Regions from separate parts of the Qipengyuania sp. L-5Y genome, predicted to be linked through region 1. Evidence: riboswitches for the same ligand, from Rfam matches in the RefSeq annotation. Region 1 holds a riboswitch; each other region holds the start of a gene.
What was found. Region 1 has a riboswitch for cobalamin ahead of AC13F2_RS04470 (TonB-dependent receptor plug domain-containing protein). Riboswitches for the same ligand answer to the same signal wherever they lie in the genome.
Positions count from the first base shown of each region.

Region 2: linked by a shared signal. The riboswitch ahead of metE (5-methyltetrahydropteroyltriglutamate--homocysteine S-methyltransferase) and the one ahead of AC13F2_RS04470 (TonB-dependent receptor plug domain-containing protein) in region 1 are both predicted to bind cobalamin.
Region 3: linked by a shared signal. The riboswitch ahead of AC13F2_RS05180 (TonB-dependent receptor plug domain-containing protein) and the one ahead of AC13F2_RS04470 (TonB-dependent receptor plug domain-containing protein) in region 1 are both predicted to bind cobalamin.

Region 1 is NZ_JBSXOM010000024.1:19,445-25,089, forward strand. Features, by position in the region: gene AC13F2_RS04465 (ABC transporter substrate-binding protein) at 1-68, opposite strand, end outside; gene AC13F2_RS04470 (TonB-dependent receptor plug domain-containing protein) at 65-1,981, opposite strand; cobalamin riboswitch at 2,073-2,257, opposite strand; gene AC13F2_RS04475 (cell wall hydrolase) at 2,415-3,494, shown strand; gene AC13F2_RS04480 (hypothetical protein) at 3,616-3,969, shown strand; gene AC13F2_RS04485 (putative bifunctional diguanylate cyclase/phosphodiesterase) at 4,099-5,645, shown strand, end outside.
Region 2 is NZ_JBSXOM010000013.1:5,706-11,350, forward strand. Features, by position in the region: gene AC13F2_RS00680 (TonB-dependent siderophore receptor) at 1-496, opposite strand, end outside; gene AC13F2_RS00685 (acyl-CoA thioesterase) at 734-1,513, opposite strand; gene metE (5-methyltetrahydropteroyltriglutamate--homocysteine S-methyltransferase) at 1,518-3,821, opposite strand; cobalamin riboswitch at 3,935-4,156, opposite strand; gene AC13F2_RS00695 (S46 family peptidase) at 4,296-5,645, opposite strand, start outside.
Region 3 is NZ_JBSXOM010000025.1:1,151-6,795, forward strand. Features, by position in the region: gene AC13F2_RS05175 (IS110 family RNA-guided transposase) at 1-887, opposite strand, end outside; cobalamin riboswitch at 1,695-1,926, shown strand; gene AC13F2_RS05180 (TonB-dependent receptor plug domain-containing protein) at 2,103-4,034, shown strand; gene AC13F2_RS05185 (hypothetical protein) at 4,046-4,600, shown strand; gene AC13F2_RS05190 (cobalamin-binding protein) at 4,602-5,531, shown strand; gene AC13F2_RS05195 (hypothetical protein) at 5,608-5,645, opposite strand, start outside.

The DNA.
Region 1 (5,645 bases):
GGCGCATCGGCCCCGCCCTGCGCACATGCGGCAAGGAGCAGGACCGATGCGGCGAGCAGCGGTTTCACATCTTCGCCCTGATCCCGCCGAAGACGCTGCGGCCAGCCGTCCCATATCCTGCAACCGTCTGGTAATCGGTGTCGAACACGTTCTCGACGCGGCCAAACAGTTCCAGATTGTCGCCCAGGCCGAAGGATGCCCGCACATCGAGCAACTCGTATCCTTCGAGGCGAACGGTGTTGGAGGCATTATCCCAGCTTGCACCCACGAGGCGCAGATCCGCCCCCAGGCCGAGACCGAAATCGCTGATCCAGTCGCCGTAAATGGTACCGAAATGCTTGGGTCGCCGCGCCAGATCGAGATCGGTCGTACGATCTTCCGCATCGACATAGGAATATGTGCCGGCAAGGCGAAGACCGGGTGCAAGATCGAAGCCTGCCTCCGCTTCGATGCCCTGCGCGCGGGCGCGGGCGGTGTTCAGGTATACGCCGGAAGGTCTTTCAGGCGTAACGCCGAACCCGATCAGATTGTCGCTGTCGCGGCGGAAGCCCGTCAGCGCGAGATGCAGACCTGAGCCCCGCTGCCCTTTCTCAACTCCCAGATCGTAGCTGGTGCTTTCTTCGGGTTCGAGCTCCGTATTCCCGTAGAACGAGAGCAACTGGTACAGTGTCGGTGCCTTGAAACCTTCGCCCACGCTACCGCGCACGCGCCAGTCATCGCCAAAGCCATAGCTCACATCGCCGCCGAAGCTTACATGCGTGCCGAACTGTTCGTGATCGTCCACGCGCGCACCGCCATGGACGGCCAGACGGCCCATCACCCAGCCAAGCTGCGCATAGGCCCCGCTGATTTCGGTTTCGGCGGCCGTGTCGAAGCTCGTTTCAAACTCGGTCCATTCATGATCGCCGCCGAAAGCCAGCGAGAGACCGCCCAGCAAACGGTATTCTCCGCGCAGCGAGATGCGATCGGAGCGGCCGTCGCTGGCAAAGGTCTCCGCCCCGGAACCATCGCGATTGGCGCGCTTGGTATCGGACAGGCTGTACGCGGCGCGCAGGGTCAGGTCGTTGCCGTAATAGGCAAGGCCGACATCGCCCCAGTAACGCGTGGTTTTCTGCGTATCGTCGGTATCCGCGAGAACGAAATCGGGTGCGGGAAAGCCATCGATCTCGACGTCGCCTTCCGCAAAGTTGCCATGCGCGAACAGCTCGAGGCTGGGGGTCAGATTGAGGAAGGCGCTGGAGCCGATAGCGAATTGCTTCGATCCGTCGGCTTCCGTGCCCGATGCGGCTGCGGAAAATCCGTCGGTCTCGAACCATGACCCGGTCAGGCCGATAAAGGCATTGTCATTGCCTGCTCCGGCAGCGGCGCTGGCAAACAGCGTGTCGCGCGAGCCGTACTCGACGCTGGCAGTCATGCCGCGCTCGGCCCGCGTCGAGATGTCGATCACCCCGCCCACGGCTTCCGATCCCCAGATCGTGCTGTTCGATCCGCGCAGAACATCGATCTTGCCGGCTGTACCAAGCAGCAGATTGCCGAAATCGAAGCCGCCCGAAGGGCTCGCCTGGTCGGCCACGCGCACGCCGTCGACCAGTACCAGAAGCTGATCGGGATTGGCGCCGCGCACGTTTACGCTGGTTACCGTACCGACACCCCCGCTACGCGACAGCGACAGACCGGGAACGCGCGCAAGTGCGCGTGCCGGATCGGCACCCTGAATGGTTTCGATCTCTTCCCGTCCGATGACGGTGACCGACTGGCCGGTATTGCGCAGATCGGTGCCGAGGCCGTTGGCCGTGACCGTGATGATCGCCTCGGCCGGGGCCGCGCTGCGATAGCTGCCCACAGTCGCTTGCTGATCGCCAGCCTCGTTTGCCTCGTCCTGGGCGGCGATGATTTCCTCGAGCGCCTGCTCGCTGGCAGTCTGCGCATACGCTGCGCCAGGCATTGCCGAAGCGGAAATCAAAAGCAGATATTTATACACGTAACCTCCTGTCATGAACGAAATGCCGCCCATGACGGGAGGGAGCCGAAACGCTCCATCCACGTTTGCTACAGGTACACCCCGCCCTGCAGCCGAACGACGGTCATGGGCAGGTCTCCTGGCTCCCGGATCAGCGGCCCTGTTCCGCCTTCCCGCTTTCGCAGTGGCATATGGAGCGGACCTCCCCGGTCACAGTTGCGGGAGCAGCGAGGGGCTTGCACCCTCTTCCCTCTTCGGGCCTGCGCAAACAGGCCAACCCGTGACTCGCGGCGCCGACTACTGCGCAATGTGTCGTTGCACAAGACGCAACTTCATTAAGTTTTGCTGTTATAGGGCGCCATCGAATCCCGTCCCGTTGCGGGATGGCGATCGCACACATCTGTCGGCCTTACCGGGTATAGGCTATGGGCAATTCCTGAAAGAAGGACGCAGTTTGAGCGGATTGGAAGTGTTGGCCGGGGACAAGGACCGTGCGCTGCACGTCGCCTCGCCGCGCGCCCAGCGCCGAGCCGCCAGACTGCAGGATCGCCGTAAACTGGCGACCCGCCTCGGTATTCTTGGCGCTGCCATCGCTCTTCCGACCGTGGCTGCGCAAGGCGAATGGTCCGATTTCAGAAGCGCGATTGGCCTGGGCGACGAACGCGTACCCTTGACGCCCATGCCGTTCGAAACGGCTGGCGAAAGCTTTCCTGGATCGGCCTTCTATTACCTCGAAGATGCCCCGCGCCTTGCCACAGATATCGCCGACCTTCGCAAGAGCGAAGGGACGCTTGAAACCGTCGAATTTGCACAAAGTCATGGCGCGGTTGCAGCGGCACAGGCATTTCGCCAGACGGGCAACGGTATCGACAAGGCGCGCGCATTGCAGTGCCTTTCCATGGCCGTGTACTACGAAGCCGCCAGCGAAAGCCTGTCGGGCCAACAAGCGGTGGCGCAAGTGGTCCTGAACCGGGTTGCACATCCCGCCTATCCCGCCAGCATCTGCGGTGTGGTGTTTCAGGGGTCGGAACGCAAGACGGGCTGCCAGTTCAGCTTCACCTGCGACGGATCACTGGCGCGCACCCCTTCCCGCCGGGGGTGGGCGGTGGCCCAATCCGTAGCGCTGGGTGCCTTGGCGGGCGAGGTTTACAAGCCCGTCGGCCTGGCCACACATTACCACACCAATTACGTGAACCCCTATTGGGCCGCCAGCCTCGACTATATCGGTGCCATCGGCGCGCACCGTTTCTATCGCTGGAAAGGCGGGGCCGGAACCGCCGGTGCCTTTACCGACGACTATGCCGGCGCGGAGCCGCTTGCCGCCCCCAACGTTCGGCGCGCGGAAGCGGACGTCCCCGGCCCTGTACAGCCTACCCCTCCGTCCAATGCCGCTATCGGTATCAGTACCGAACCGGATGCGCCGGTTGGGGCGCCCGCCGCCGCAGCTCCAGCCGACAAGCTTCCGCAATCCGGCAGGGTTCGCGAGGAGTATGCCAATTCAGGCAAATGGATCAACGAGCCCGGGAAAAAATAGGCTTGCGGGCCAACACGAAGGCAATCCTTTACGTCTCCACAACCATGCTGCGGAACCGAAGTTTAGCGTGCTTCGGCCATGAGGGGGTTCAACAGCCCAGCCCCCCTGAGGAGACCATGGCATGCCGGTCCATTTCGCTGCCGCACGTTCCACCGCTCATTCGCCGATTGCCCGGGCACTGGCTCGCAAAGCGCACTCGCGCGCGGCGAACGACAATGCCGGGGCAGCGCAGATGGTCGCCACCGCTTCCCCTATCGATGGCGTGATGCATGCAGCGCTGAAGCACTTTGCGAACCATGGGCTGAGCGCGGCGAAAGTTGCAGCGCAGCAGGCTGAACACGCCCATGCGGCCGACGACACCGAAAGTTACGACTGGTGGCTCGGCATCTGCCGAACGCTCGACCGCGGGCTGGCCAGACGCCTTGATGAGCAGCTTGCCATCAAGTCGTTGCTGGCGAGCATATCCCCCGTATAACTCCGGAAAATCCACGTGTTACCGTTAACTGAAATATGATGGATCCGCCTTAAACGCTTTGCCATGGGTGAGCGAAGCGGGTCATTCGATTTGAAGCGGTACGTCGCCCATGCGTCGTCGACAGATCCGTTGAGCGAGAAAGCTCGCAACTCTCTCATTCGTTCTCTCTACGACCGGCGCACGGCCCTTGCAGTAGGCGCCATGAACTGCACCATCTCGAGCACGGTCGTGGCGTATCTGTCCGGTAGCGCCCTCCTCTATTCACTTGTCTTTCTGCTCAGCAGCATCGCCGTCCTGCGCATTGTCAACTCTCGTCACCTGGCGAAGCGCCCGGAAGAGATAAGTGCGGCCCAGCTTGAATTCGCTTACAAGTTCGGCGCGTTCGGCTTCAGCCTCATCCTCGGCACTGTGGCTGCATCGGCCATCGCGCTCGACATCGATGCGATGGCGCAGGTCCTGATCATTTCGAATGCGCTGGGCTACGGCATAGGCATCTGCGCGCACAACGCCGCGCGTCCGGCCATAGCTCTGGGCCAGTTGACGCTGGTGTCGACACCCATAGTCATCGCGTCGATCGCCCATGGTTCGATCGCCGGGGCATGTCTTGCGATAACCATCGCTCTTCTCTTTCCCGCAATGTACTCGATCGTCACCTCCATCTTTCGCACCTTGCACGAATCCCTCGACGCGGCAGACCGCAGCGCAGCGCTGGCAGCGGAAATGGAAACCTTCGCCCTGACCGACACGGTAACCGGGCTTTCCAATCGTCTTGGGCTGGACCGCCTTTTGCCTGGCGTCATCTCGGCGGCAGATGTCGACGGGCGGGCTGGTATTTTCTGGATCGACCTGGACAGGTTCAAGGAAGTCAACGATCTCAAAGGTCATCAAGCAGGTGATGAGGTTCTGCACACTATCGGCGCGCGGATCGCCGCGCTGGTCGGCGAGGACGGTATCGTCGCTCGTTTCGCCGGTGACGAGTTCGTCGTTGCCTGCCAGATAGCCGACCGCAACGCCGCGTCTGTCATGGCCAACACGCTCCTGGGCGAGGTCATGCGTCCGCTGCAAGTCGATGGGGAACGCCTGGAAATGGGCGCATCGATCGGCATCGCCTTGATGCCGATCGATGGCGTGACGGCAGATCAATTGATGCGCCATGCGGATATGGCGCTGTATGAGGCCAAAGTCGCCGGACGATCCCAAATTCGATTCTTCACCCCATCGATGACCAGGGACCTGACCCATCGCCGAAAGATCGAGACGGAACTTCGCCTTGCGCTCTCGCGGCATGAAATGTCCGTCTACTTTCAGCCGATTGTCGATCTGGACACGGGGCGCATTCGCTGTTTCGAAGCGCTGGCGCGCTGGCTCCACCCGACGAGGGGAGAAATTCCTCCCGATCAGTTCATCCCGGTTGCCGAAGAATGCGGCGCAATCGTAACTCTCGGCAACTGGCTCACTGGCGAAGCCGCGCGGGCGGCCGCAGCCTGGCCCGACGATATATCCGTCGCGGTCAATCTTTCGCCGATGCAGATTAAGGCTCCGGGCGCGGCTCTGGGTATTCTCAGCGCGATCAGAGATGCGGGCCTGTCGCCGGACCGTCTCGAGCTTGAAATTACCGAAAACGTGTTTCTGGAAGACAGCCCGAGCATCGGGATGTTCATCGAAGATCTTGCGCG
Region 2 (5,645 bases), on a different contig from region 1:
CGGCTTCCGAGCGCAGTCTGTCAAAGCTGCCGAATTGCGCACTGACAGTTCCAAAGGTGTCGCCGATCTGCGCCTGCTTGGTCACGAGATTGACTGTCCCACCGGGTTCGCCGCGACCCAGCAAGGCAGCGGCGGGGCCTTTCAGGACTTCGATCCGCTCGATCCCCGCTGTGTCCCGTTCCCCGCCGAAACCGCGTCCTCCATTAAAGCCATTGACCAGATAGCCGGTCGGGATGTTCTCATCGCCTGCAAAGCCGCGAATGGCGAAGGAATCCCATAACCCACCGAGCGTATTCTGGCGCGCGACCGAGGCGTTGAGATCAAGCGCGTCGTTAAGTCTGACGAGATTGTTTTCTTCAAGCGTTTCGGAATCAATCAGGTCGATCGACTGAGGAATTTCGGTCACGGCAAAGTTTCCGCGATAGGCTTGGCGCACACCACTGACGACAATCGCCGAACTGCCATCGGGTGTGCTCGCCGTGTCCTCCTCTGGCATGCTGATGTTCTGCGCATGAACATTCGCCGCGGGCGCGATCAGACACAGGGAGGCAATAGCGTAAGCGGCAGTAGAAGGCTGGATGATCATTGTATTCCAAGGCAGGAGGGGCATAGTGTATGAGACTATATCTCATAACGCCGCGCCCATACCTGACGATCTGCCGAGGTCAATGATATAGTGTAACTTTCTTTACGAGCCGAAGCCGTCGCACGCTCGAACCACCGTTGTGAGAGGTTACTCGTGGCGCGCCCGAACGGTCTTGCTCGTGCCCATCTCGTTCACGGCTACAAAGGTGAACGCCGCTGTCGCAGCATGGACACGTATTCCGCTTAGAAGGTCTTCGGACCAGATTTCCACCGCAACGCGTACGGAACTACGCCCGGTCATCTTCACCTCGGCGACCAGTTCAACCATATCGCCTTCCCTGATTGGCGCGACGAAATCGATGCGGTCTGAAGATGCCATCACCAAGACCTCGCGTGTATGGCGGGTAGCGGCGATAAAGGCCGCTTTGCCCATCATCTTCAGCGCGTCGCCCCCGTAGAGCGTGCCGTAGTGGTTGGTTTGCCCGGGAAACACCATCTCTGCGAGCCGCAGGATAGAGCTCGGCTCTATGGGGGCGCATTCGAACATCGCCGGAAGCGGCAGTTTTGTCGTGGGGCCTTTTCTTGCCACCAATGTAAAGCGCCCGCGGGTGCATAGGCGTCGTTCACCCGAAACCGGCGCTTCTGCGATCAGTTCGACTTCGACATCGAGTGAACTTGTGCCCACGCGTACGAGGTGCCCTGTCACTTCAACCAGATCGCCTTCTTGCGCGGGAGCGGCGAAGTCGATCTTCTGCGATGAGGCGGTGACGAAGGGCGCGCGTCCGTGGCGCGAGGCGGCGAGGAATGCGACCTTGTCCATGTGCGCCAGTGCGACGCCGCCGAACAGCGTCCCGTGATGGTTCGTGTCGCCAGGGAACACGATGTCGATCAACTGCACAGCGGGCCGTGCGTCCTTCGTCTTACTCATCGGATTATGCCTTTGTGTTTGTTTCTGCACGCAAGGTTCGGGCGGCCGATACCATCGCGGCGATTGCCGGTTTGACTTCGTCCCAACCGCGGGTCTTCAGCCCGCAATCGGGATTTACCCAAAGCTGCTCCGGACGCAGATGCTTCTGCGCTAGTCGCATCAATGCAACCATCTCGTCCTCGCCCGGGACGCGCGCCGAGTGGATGTCGTAAATTCCCGGCCCGATTGCGCTGGGATAGCGATAGCTGGCAAAACCCGCGAGCAACTCCATCTGCGAACGTGCAGTTTCGATCGAGATGACGTCGGTGTCCATGGCGCCGATCGAAGGCAGAATGTCGTTGAACTCCGAATAGCACATATGCGTATGGATCTGGGTCTGGTTGCCGACGCCGGCAGCCGCGAGGCGGAAACAGTCGACCGCCCAATCCAGATAGGCCGGCCAGTCACGCTCGCGCAGGGGAAGTCCTTCCCGCAGCGCTGCCTCATCGATCTGGATCGCCTTGCAGCCCGCCGCTTCCAGGTCGAGTACCTCGTCGCGGATCGCCAGCGCGATCTGGCGGCAACTCGCCTCTCGGGGCTGATCGTCGCGCACGAAACTCCAGTTGAGGATCGTGACCGGACCGGTCAGCATGCCTTTGACAGGCTTGCCTGTCAGCCCCTGAGCATAGCGCCACCAATCGACCGTCATCGGTTCGGGCCGCGAAACATCGCCGTAAAGGATAGGCGGTCTGACGCAGCGCGACCCGTAGCTTTGCACCCAGCCATTCACGGTGAAAGCGAAACCCGCAAGCTTCTCGCCGAAATACTGGACCATGTCGTTGCGCTCGAATTCGCCATGGACCAGCATGTCGAGCCCGGCCTCTTCCTGCCATCTGATCGCGCGCTCGGTTTCTTGGTGCAGGAAAGCGTCGTAGCTCTTACCGTCCAGTACGCCGCGATTATACTCGGCGCGGGCTTTGCGCACGGCGCCGGTCTGCGGAAAGGACCCGATGGTGGTCGTCGGGAAGAGAGGTAGATTGAGCACCTCGCTCTGAGTTTTGACGCGCTCGGCATGACCCGCGCGGCGTTCACGCATGTCGTGCGTGAGGGCAGCGATCCGTTCGCTGACAGCGCGATCATGGATACGTGCAGCAGTCTTGCGCGCTTCGGTCGCACGGGCGGAGGTGGCCAGCTCAGCCGCGACGCTTTCTCTTCCATTCGCTAACGCCCGGCGCAGCAGATCGAGCTCCTCGATCTTTTGCACTGCAAATGCCAGCCACTGCTTCAACTCATCGTCCAGCTTGCTCTCCAACTGCAGATCGACGGGCACGTGCAGCAGCGAACAGGAAGGGGCGAGCACCAGATCACGCTGCGCCGCCAGCGGCTCCAGACGATCAAGCAGCGCGGCTAGATCGGCGCGCCAGACATTGCGTCCGTCCACCACGCCAAGCGAGAGCAGGCGGTTTTGCGGCACCGCCTTCACCACCGCATCCAATTGCTCCGGAGCGCGCGCCAGATCGATATGCAGTCCGGCGACCGGCAGGGACGCGGCGAGCGACAGGTTATTTTCCAGACCTCCGAAATAGGTGGCCAGCATGATCTTCGGGCCAGCACGGCCCAGCTTGGCATAAGCGCGGGTAAACGCGCGGCGCTGCCGATCGGTAAGGTCTGTAACGAGGATGGGTTCATCGATCTGCACCCATTCAGCGCCTGCTTCCTCGAGCCGCGCGAGCACAGTGGCATAAAGCGCAAGAACCTCTTCGAGCAGGTCGAACGGATCGCTTCCGTACTCTTTTGCAAGGCTCAGCCAGGTTACCGGTCCAAGAATGACCGGACGCGTTTCAAGACCCTGCGCCTTGGCTTCGAGATAGTCCTCCAGAGGCTTGATGTGCCCGAGTTGCAGCCGAGTTTCAGGCTCGATCTCGGGGACAATGAAATGATAGTTGGTGTCGAACCATTTGGTCATCTCGCCAGCGGTCACGCTGCCATGCGCGTGGCCGCAAGTCGCACCGCCAGTCGCACCGCGTGCCATCGCAAAATAGGTTTCGAGCCCGGCTGCCTGGCCGCTGGCGAGGTCATAGCGCGCCGGAATGGCGCCGAGCATCACGCTTGTGTCGAGCACATGGTCGTACAGCGAGAAATCGTTTGAGGGCAGCCAATCGACGCCGAGTGCCTTCTGCCGCGCCCATGTCGCGGTTCTCAGGCCCTGTGCGGCCTCTTCCAATTCGGCTGGTGAAATAGTGCCGGCCCAGAATTTCTCGAGTGCGAATTTCAGTTCGCGGCGTGGGCCGATGCGGGGAAACCCCAGGCTAGCAACGGAAACGGTCATTTTCATTTACCCCGATGAAGACGGGGGAGACCGGTCGGGCGCGCACGCCGGACGCGCGACGGTAAATCCGGGCGCGCGTCCTGCAAGCGACCAGACCGGGCACCCCGCCGGTGGACGTTATCGCGTCGGAGGCAGGTCTCCTGGCTCGCGGGTCAAAGCAAAACGGTCCGTCTTCCCGGAAGGCTCGCCTTCCAGTGACATGAGTGGACCGCCGCTCGCCGCTTACAGTTGCGGGGGCAGCGCCGGCATTGCGCCCTTGTCAGGGCGCGCACCGGCTTCCCGTCTTAGCTCCGGCGCGGCGAACCGACCGGAGAACCTCGACAAACATCCCATCGGCTTTCCAAGCCATCACGTCAATAGAGCATATAAAGAATTCTTTATATGCTCTATTGATAGGCGATCATCCGAATTTTTAATGCCTGTTCGTAAAGCGGACAGGCGTTTTCAGCTCGCCCGTTTCTGGACGAGCAGTGCTCAGCGCCGGGCCAGTTCCTCGACGAGGGCAGGGGCGGGATAGATCGTCTCCAACGCCTCCTGCACCGCTGCGGCAGAGACAGCGACGGTTCGATTGAGTGTGCCATCGTATCCGTAATTGCCACCCAGCGAATGGATGTTGCCGTCGAAGGCTGCACCGATCACGGTACCGGCCCGGTCGATCACCGGTGATCCGGAGTTGCCGCCGATGATATCGTTCGTCGTCACGAAATCGTAGGTCGTATTCTTGTCGATCTTCGTCTGGTTTGCAGCGAAGGCCGGTGCCACATCGAAGGGTGCGTTGCCGGTAGCACGCTCAAAGGTTCCGCCCATCGTCGTTTGGAACGGGACCTGATTGCCACGCTCGATCCAGCCCTTCACCTGGCCATAGCTGATGCGCAGGGTAAAAGTGGCGTCCGGATAGAGGCTGTCACCGTAGGCGGCAAAGCGCGCATCGGCCAGTTTGACGCCGGCGGCTGCCAGTGGACCCGAATACTGGGCGTCGGCCAGCGCCTTCAATTCGCGCTGGCGCGTGGCCAGTTTGAGCGCGTACTTGATCATGGGATCGTCAGACGCCTCTACCGCCTCGAGGCCGCCATCCCACAGCGCCTTTCGGACTGCCGGATCGGCGAGGGAAGTGCCGTTTACCAGCCGTTCGGCAAGCTGTTCCGGACTCTCCTTCCCCAGCAGAAGCTTGGTGTCGGGATCGTCCACGCCGAGATATTCACGCGCCTTGGATAGGCTCCATTCCATGCCCAGTTCATCCAGCCACGGATAGACGGGCCGTTCGTCGAGCACCTGCTTTTCAGTCAACGGCAGCGCGCTGTCGGTATAGCCGGGCAGACGCTCTGAATTGGGTTTGCCGCGTTCCTGTGCCGCAAAGACCAGAGTTTGCGCGTAGCTGTAAAGATCGCCCGATGGCTGGGTGAAACGAAGCGGATAGTAGAGCGCGCGGTACGCGTTCATCGCCTCATCCACCGTCGTCCAGGGATCTCCGATCTCGCTATCGCCCGCAACCTGCTGGCGCAGATCGTTCTGCGCTTCGGCGAGTTTGGCAGTGAAAGCCGGATCGTTAAGCGCTTTGGTGCGACCGATATAGACCTTCAGACTGTTCTCAATGCCGCTAAGCATGTCGCCGCCTTCGCGGGCATGTTCCTTGCTTTCTTCCATTGCGCGGATCAACCGACCACGCAGTTCGCTGAGCGTGGCGACCGTAACCGGCAGGCGCACTTCGCGCTCGAATGCCAACTGGCTGTCCGTCCACAGGCGGCTGGTCGATCCCGGGTTGCCAACCACAAAGGTGATTTCGCCTTCTTCCGGAGCGCGAGGGTTCCATTTTAGGTGCTCGGG
Region 3 (5,645 bases), on a different contig from region 1:
GTGTCGCGCCCCTTGAACCGGGTGAGCATCGCGGATGCAGCCTCGTAGAGCGCGCGGCGCATATCGGGATCACCCGCCTTGCTGATGCGGCCCTTCACGTCGATCGACGAGCCCGACTGCCAGCGGCGCGAGGTAAGCCCGAAGTATGCTGCGACGTTGCGCGAGCGGCGGAAGCGGGTGGGATCATCGATCGCGCTCTTGAAGCTCAGCGCGGTCACCGGGCCGACGCCCGGGATCGCCATGAACCGGCGGCACAGCTCGTCGCGCATGGCGAGCTGGGTGACGAGCTTGTGCAGGATCAGATACTCATCCCACAGCGCCGCGCGGGCTCTGAGCATGCAGTCCATCAGCCCTGCGGTCATCGCATCGCCTGCGACCGCCTCGCGCACGGCCTTCGCCATCGATCCGCGTCCGACCTTGCCAAGCCGGATCCCGAACACCTTCAGCGAGTGGCGGATGGCGTTCTCGATATCGAGGAACTTGCGCTTGAGGTTGCGCCGCTGGACCAGCAGCAGGCGTATCCGGTAGCACTCCTCGGTCTTGATATGCGCCTGCCGGAACCACCCGGTGCGCATGATATGGGCGATACCGAGCGCATCGGCGGCGTCGGTCTTGTTGCGCTGGGCCGACAGCGCGGCGCGCACATGGCGCGTCTCCAGACAGACGGCGGGCAAGCCCAGCTCGATCAATCCGGCATGCAGCCACGGCGATACCGATCCCGCCTCATGGCCGACCCGGCGCAGCCGTCCCGCAAACCGCTCCAGCGCCTCAGCGATCAGCTCCGGCTCGGTCGGGACCTCGGTCTCCAGTACCACCTTCCCGTCATCGCCCACCACACAGATCGCGGTCTCCTCGATCGATACATCGAGCCCTGCAAAGTACTCCATCATCCGACTCCTACGCTTCCGTTTAACCGGAGCGAGGGAAGCGCCTGATGCAGCCGCTGTGCAAGACTTGGCCGCAGCCAAGTCCTCCCCAAATACAGCGGCCCTCATTTTCTTTCTTCAAATCAGACGCTTACGGACAAATACCCCACGCCGATTACGCCTGCAAGCGGAGTGCATCGCGACTGTATCCGGCGCTGCCAGCGACCTGCAGTGATAGCGTTGCGAGTGTGCTTCTGATTAGCAACCAAGCTGCAAAGTTTCTGTAGCGGCAGTGTCTAAGAGCGTCGCTAAATGATGCAACGCCAAGGCAGCGCAACGACGCGATCATCGCACACCAAGCGCCAGATATTCGGATTACGAGCGCACACGGGATACTCGACGATTGGTTGCGGCCACGCTCGTGGACGGCCTATGTGTCAGCTTCTGGGTCAATAATGTTGACGCTTTAATGTCGTGGTTTAGGGTGGGTGTGCGACGGTCGGCTTTTAGGCCGCGCATTCAATATAGAGGACATTGAACCGGCGACGAAGTTGGACCGTATGCGATCTGTCCGGCTTGCGCATTAGAAACTAAAATGCTGCCGTACGGCTTCCGACACCATTCGCGATATTTAAGAAAGGGTTGAGAATCGATCTCAGACGAAAGCGAAAGCTGGTGCCAATCCAAAGGTCGACGGATCAACATCTGGGCATTTCAGTTGGTGACCTAAACAGATACGATGGATTAAGTTCACCTACCCCCTAAAACGGCGACCATCGTCTTGCTGCGTTGCTCTGGAACTGAGCGCTTGCCGCTCATTCGACCAAAGTCTATGAGACGAGCGTCGGCAGAATCAAATGTCGATAAAGCGTGCCGGTAACGGGAACGCAGTGAGGTCTCGATAGGCCAATTCTGCGGCTGTCCCTGCAACTGTAAGCGGCGAGCGCGTAACATGGGTGGGGTTGGCTCCACAACCACTGGGCGGCAATTGTCGTCTGGGAAGGTATGTTTCGTGCGACAACCCGTGAGCCAGGAGACCGACCGGCGCGTGTCGCTCTTGCCGGGCTCATGGGATTGGCCAGGCGCGAAACGAATTTCGTCCGGGCGACGAGTAGCGGTTGGAGCCGCATCGGCAGGACTGCCGGGGGATGCACGCGTCCGTCCCTAGCAGTCTCGTCGACCGCACTCGTGCGGACGCTCCGGCCAAGTCGCCCGGCGCCCCGGAAATTCGTTCTCATGAAATACATTCACCTGTCGCTTCTGTCTTCCGTGCTTCTGCCGGCTCCATCGCTCGCTCAGACCATCGATCCCGCTGCCGATCCAGAGACATCCAACACCTCGATCGTCGTCACCGGGAACCGCGCCACCGATCCCATGCCGCTCGACCGGATCGGCGGATCGGTCACCGTCCTCGACGAGCAAATCCTCGACCGGAGGCAAGTCCGCGAGGTGTCCGACGTGCTCCGCGACGTCCCAGGGGTCGCGGTCGGACGGGTTCCCGGTCAGACACAGCTTCGGTTGCGCGGTGCTGAAGCCAACCATACGCTCGTCCTCGTTGACGGGATCGAGGTGTCGGATCCCTATGCCGGCGAGTTCGATTTCGGAACGCTTATCGCCGACGAGGCTTCGCGGATCGAGGTGCTGCGCGGACAGCAGAGCGCGATCTACGGGTCGGACGCGATCGGCGGCGTCATCCAGTACATCACTCTCGACGGCCGCGATGCGCCCGGGGCGGTCGCGCGGATCGAAGCCGGTTCGTTCGGCATGGTGAACGGTGCTGCCCGGATCGCTGGATATAGTGGCGATCTCGACTACGCGCTGTCCGCCACACTCAATACCACCGATGGCACGCCAGGCGCCCGGAACGGCACGCGCGATCTTGCGAACGACAGTGGTGCGGTCTCGCTGAAGACGACGTTCGCGCCATCAACCAATGCACGCCTCACTGGTGTATTACGCTACGCGCGCACCAATGCCGAATTCAACGACAGCGATTCCGATCCGGGAAGTCCGACCTTCGGATTCCAGGTCGATAGCCCCGGCAACCGCTTCGAGAACGAGGCTATCTATGTGCTCATCAGGGGCGAGCTAGACTTGCTCGACGATCGCTGGACCCAAGCGTTTTCGGCCCAGATCGCGGATACCCGGCGCGACGGTTTCGCTTCGACTGGACGCAGCTATGGCAGCGAGGGCCAGAGGTTGAAAGGGTCCTACGATACGACGTTGCGTATCGAGGCTGGCGGTCTGACCCACCGGGTCACGGCGGCTCTCGATGTCGAACGCGAACGCTTCCGTAACACCGATCCGACCGGCTTCGCATTCACCGGTCGCCGACAGATCGACAATGTCGGTCTCGTCGGCCAGTATGCGATCGATCTCGGAGACCGAGCGAGCGCGTCCGCATCCATCCGCAGGGACTGGAACGACCAGTTCGCCGATACAACCACGTACAGGCTTCAGGCGAGCTATCGGATCGCTGCGGCTACGCGAGTGCGCGGGGCCGTCGGATCGGGGGTGAAGAACCCCTCGTTCTACGAACTATATGGGTTCGTGGACGGCCGTTTCATCGGCAATCCCGACCTCAGGCCCGAGAAGTCGAGCGGATGGGAGATCGGGATCGACCAGTCGCTGTTCGGTGAGCGCGCTTCAATCGGGGTCACCTATTTCGAGAGCGAACTGGACGAAGAGATCTTCACTTCTTTTCCGCCCCCGAACTTCGTCGCCAGCCCTGGCAATCGCGATACCGTATCCAAGAGAAACGGCGTCGAAGTGTTCGGCGAGGCGCGCTTCGCGGAAGCTTGGCGCGTCAATGGAGCTTACACCTATCTGCGTTCCCACGAGGATGGCGCGCGCGAAGTGCGGCGGCCCTCCCATACCGCCAGCCTGGCTGTCGACTGGCGCGCTCCCAAGGATGCCGGAGGGGTCACGCTCGTTGCGCGCTACAATGGAGAGACGATCGACAGCGCTTTCATCGATCCCTCGTTCGTGCCGGTTCGCGTGCAACTGGACGACTACTTTCTGCTGAACGTCAACGCCGACGTGAGGGTGATGGATAATGTCGAGCTGTTCGGCCGAGTCGAGAATTTGACGGCCGCCGATTACGAGGATGTCTTCAGTTTCGCGACGCCCGGACGCTCGTTCGCCATTGGCGCGCGCGCGCGTTTCTAAGGAGAATTTCGATGACGGATGAAATGATAGCAAAGTCCGACATTGCGAGGTTCGCATGGCCTGTCACACTTGCCTTGGCGACGGTGGGCGGATCGCTGGTTGCCGCCTGCATGATGCCGTTCGTGGCTGTTACGATCGTGACCGCCGCGACCATGCGCCGCTCGCTCGCGTTAACGACGATCCTCGCGATCTGGGCGACCAACCAGTTGCTGGGGTTCACCGTCCTCGGCTACCCGCACACGGGATATGCGTTCGCCTGGGGCGGTGCGCTGGGCATCGCATCTATTCTCGCCATGCTCGCCGGTGCCATCATCATGGGAGAACAAAACGAGCTGAGCACCCTTCGGACATTTGGCGCCTTTCTGATCGGCTTCGCTGTTTACGAGGCTGCGCTATTCGGGTTTGCTTTGGTGGTAGGCGGGACAGAGACTTTCACGATGGCGATCGTGGGACAGATCTTCGCGAACGATGCATTATGGTTCGCAGGACTGTTGTTGGCGTCCTGGCTCCTCGCCAGAGCCGCTCCCACGCTATTCGGACCTTCTCCGCGAATACGGTTCGCCTGACATGGCGCAGCCGCGCATCGTGTCCCTCCTGCCGAGCGCGACCGAAATCGCCGTCGCACTCGGATTGGGAGAGAGCCTCGTCGGTCGCTCGCACGAATGCGATTATCCGCTTTTCGTAAAGGCATTGCCGGTCGTCACGTCGACCAGACTCGAGAAAGGACTGACGTCGCGGCAGATCGACGACCGGATCCAGGAAATCGTGAGGCAAGGACTGTCGGTATACGAAGTCGATACCGCGCTTCTGCGGGACTTGCGGCCCGACCTCATCTTGACCCAATCGCAATGCGCGGTCTGCGCGGTCACCCCTGCCGATCTGGAAGAAGCACTCGGCGACTGGATCGGAACCGCCCCGACGCTGCTGTCGCTGGCACCCGATACATTGGAAGATGTATGGAGCGATTTCGCTAAGGTCGCCGAAGCGGCGGGAATTCCCAAGCGTGCATCATCGGTCGTCGGTGACTTGAAGGAGCGGATGTCAGGGCTATCCCGAAGTAGCGCGGAGAGGATGGATCGCCCGCGTGTCGCCGCGATCGAATGGATCGATCCGCTGATGGCCGCAGGAAACTGGGTACCCGAACTAATCGAGGCGGCCGGCGGTCACCCATTGTTCGCGCGAGCCGGAGAACATTCCTCGTGGCTGAATTGGGACGACTTGATTGCCGCCGATCCCGATCTGATCGTTGCGATGCCCTGCGGATATCTGTTGCCACAAACGCTCGCCGATCTGGGGTCGCTCGTCGACCACTTCGGTTGGAAAGACCTTACCGCGGTTCGCAAAGGGAAGGTCTTTGCCGTTGATGGCCACCATCTTTTCAATCGTCCTGGCCCACGACTCGTCGAGTCGGCTGAACTGATCGCGCAGTTGGTTGGGGCGACGCCAACACAGGCATTGGAGATGGGACGGGATTGGATCTCCATCGATGGGGTTTGACGATGTTTTTCGCGCTATTCGACGCGAAACGAGCGCATCAGCCCTTGTTTTCAAAGCTGCGTACCGATACTCAAAATCAGCTGCATGCAAAGTTGCGCGCATTCAGCTTCAAGT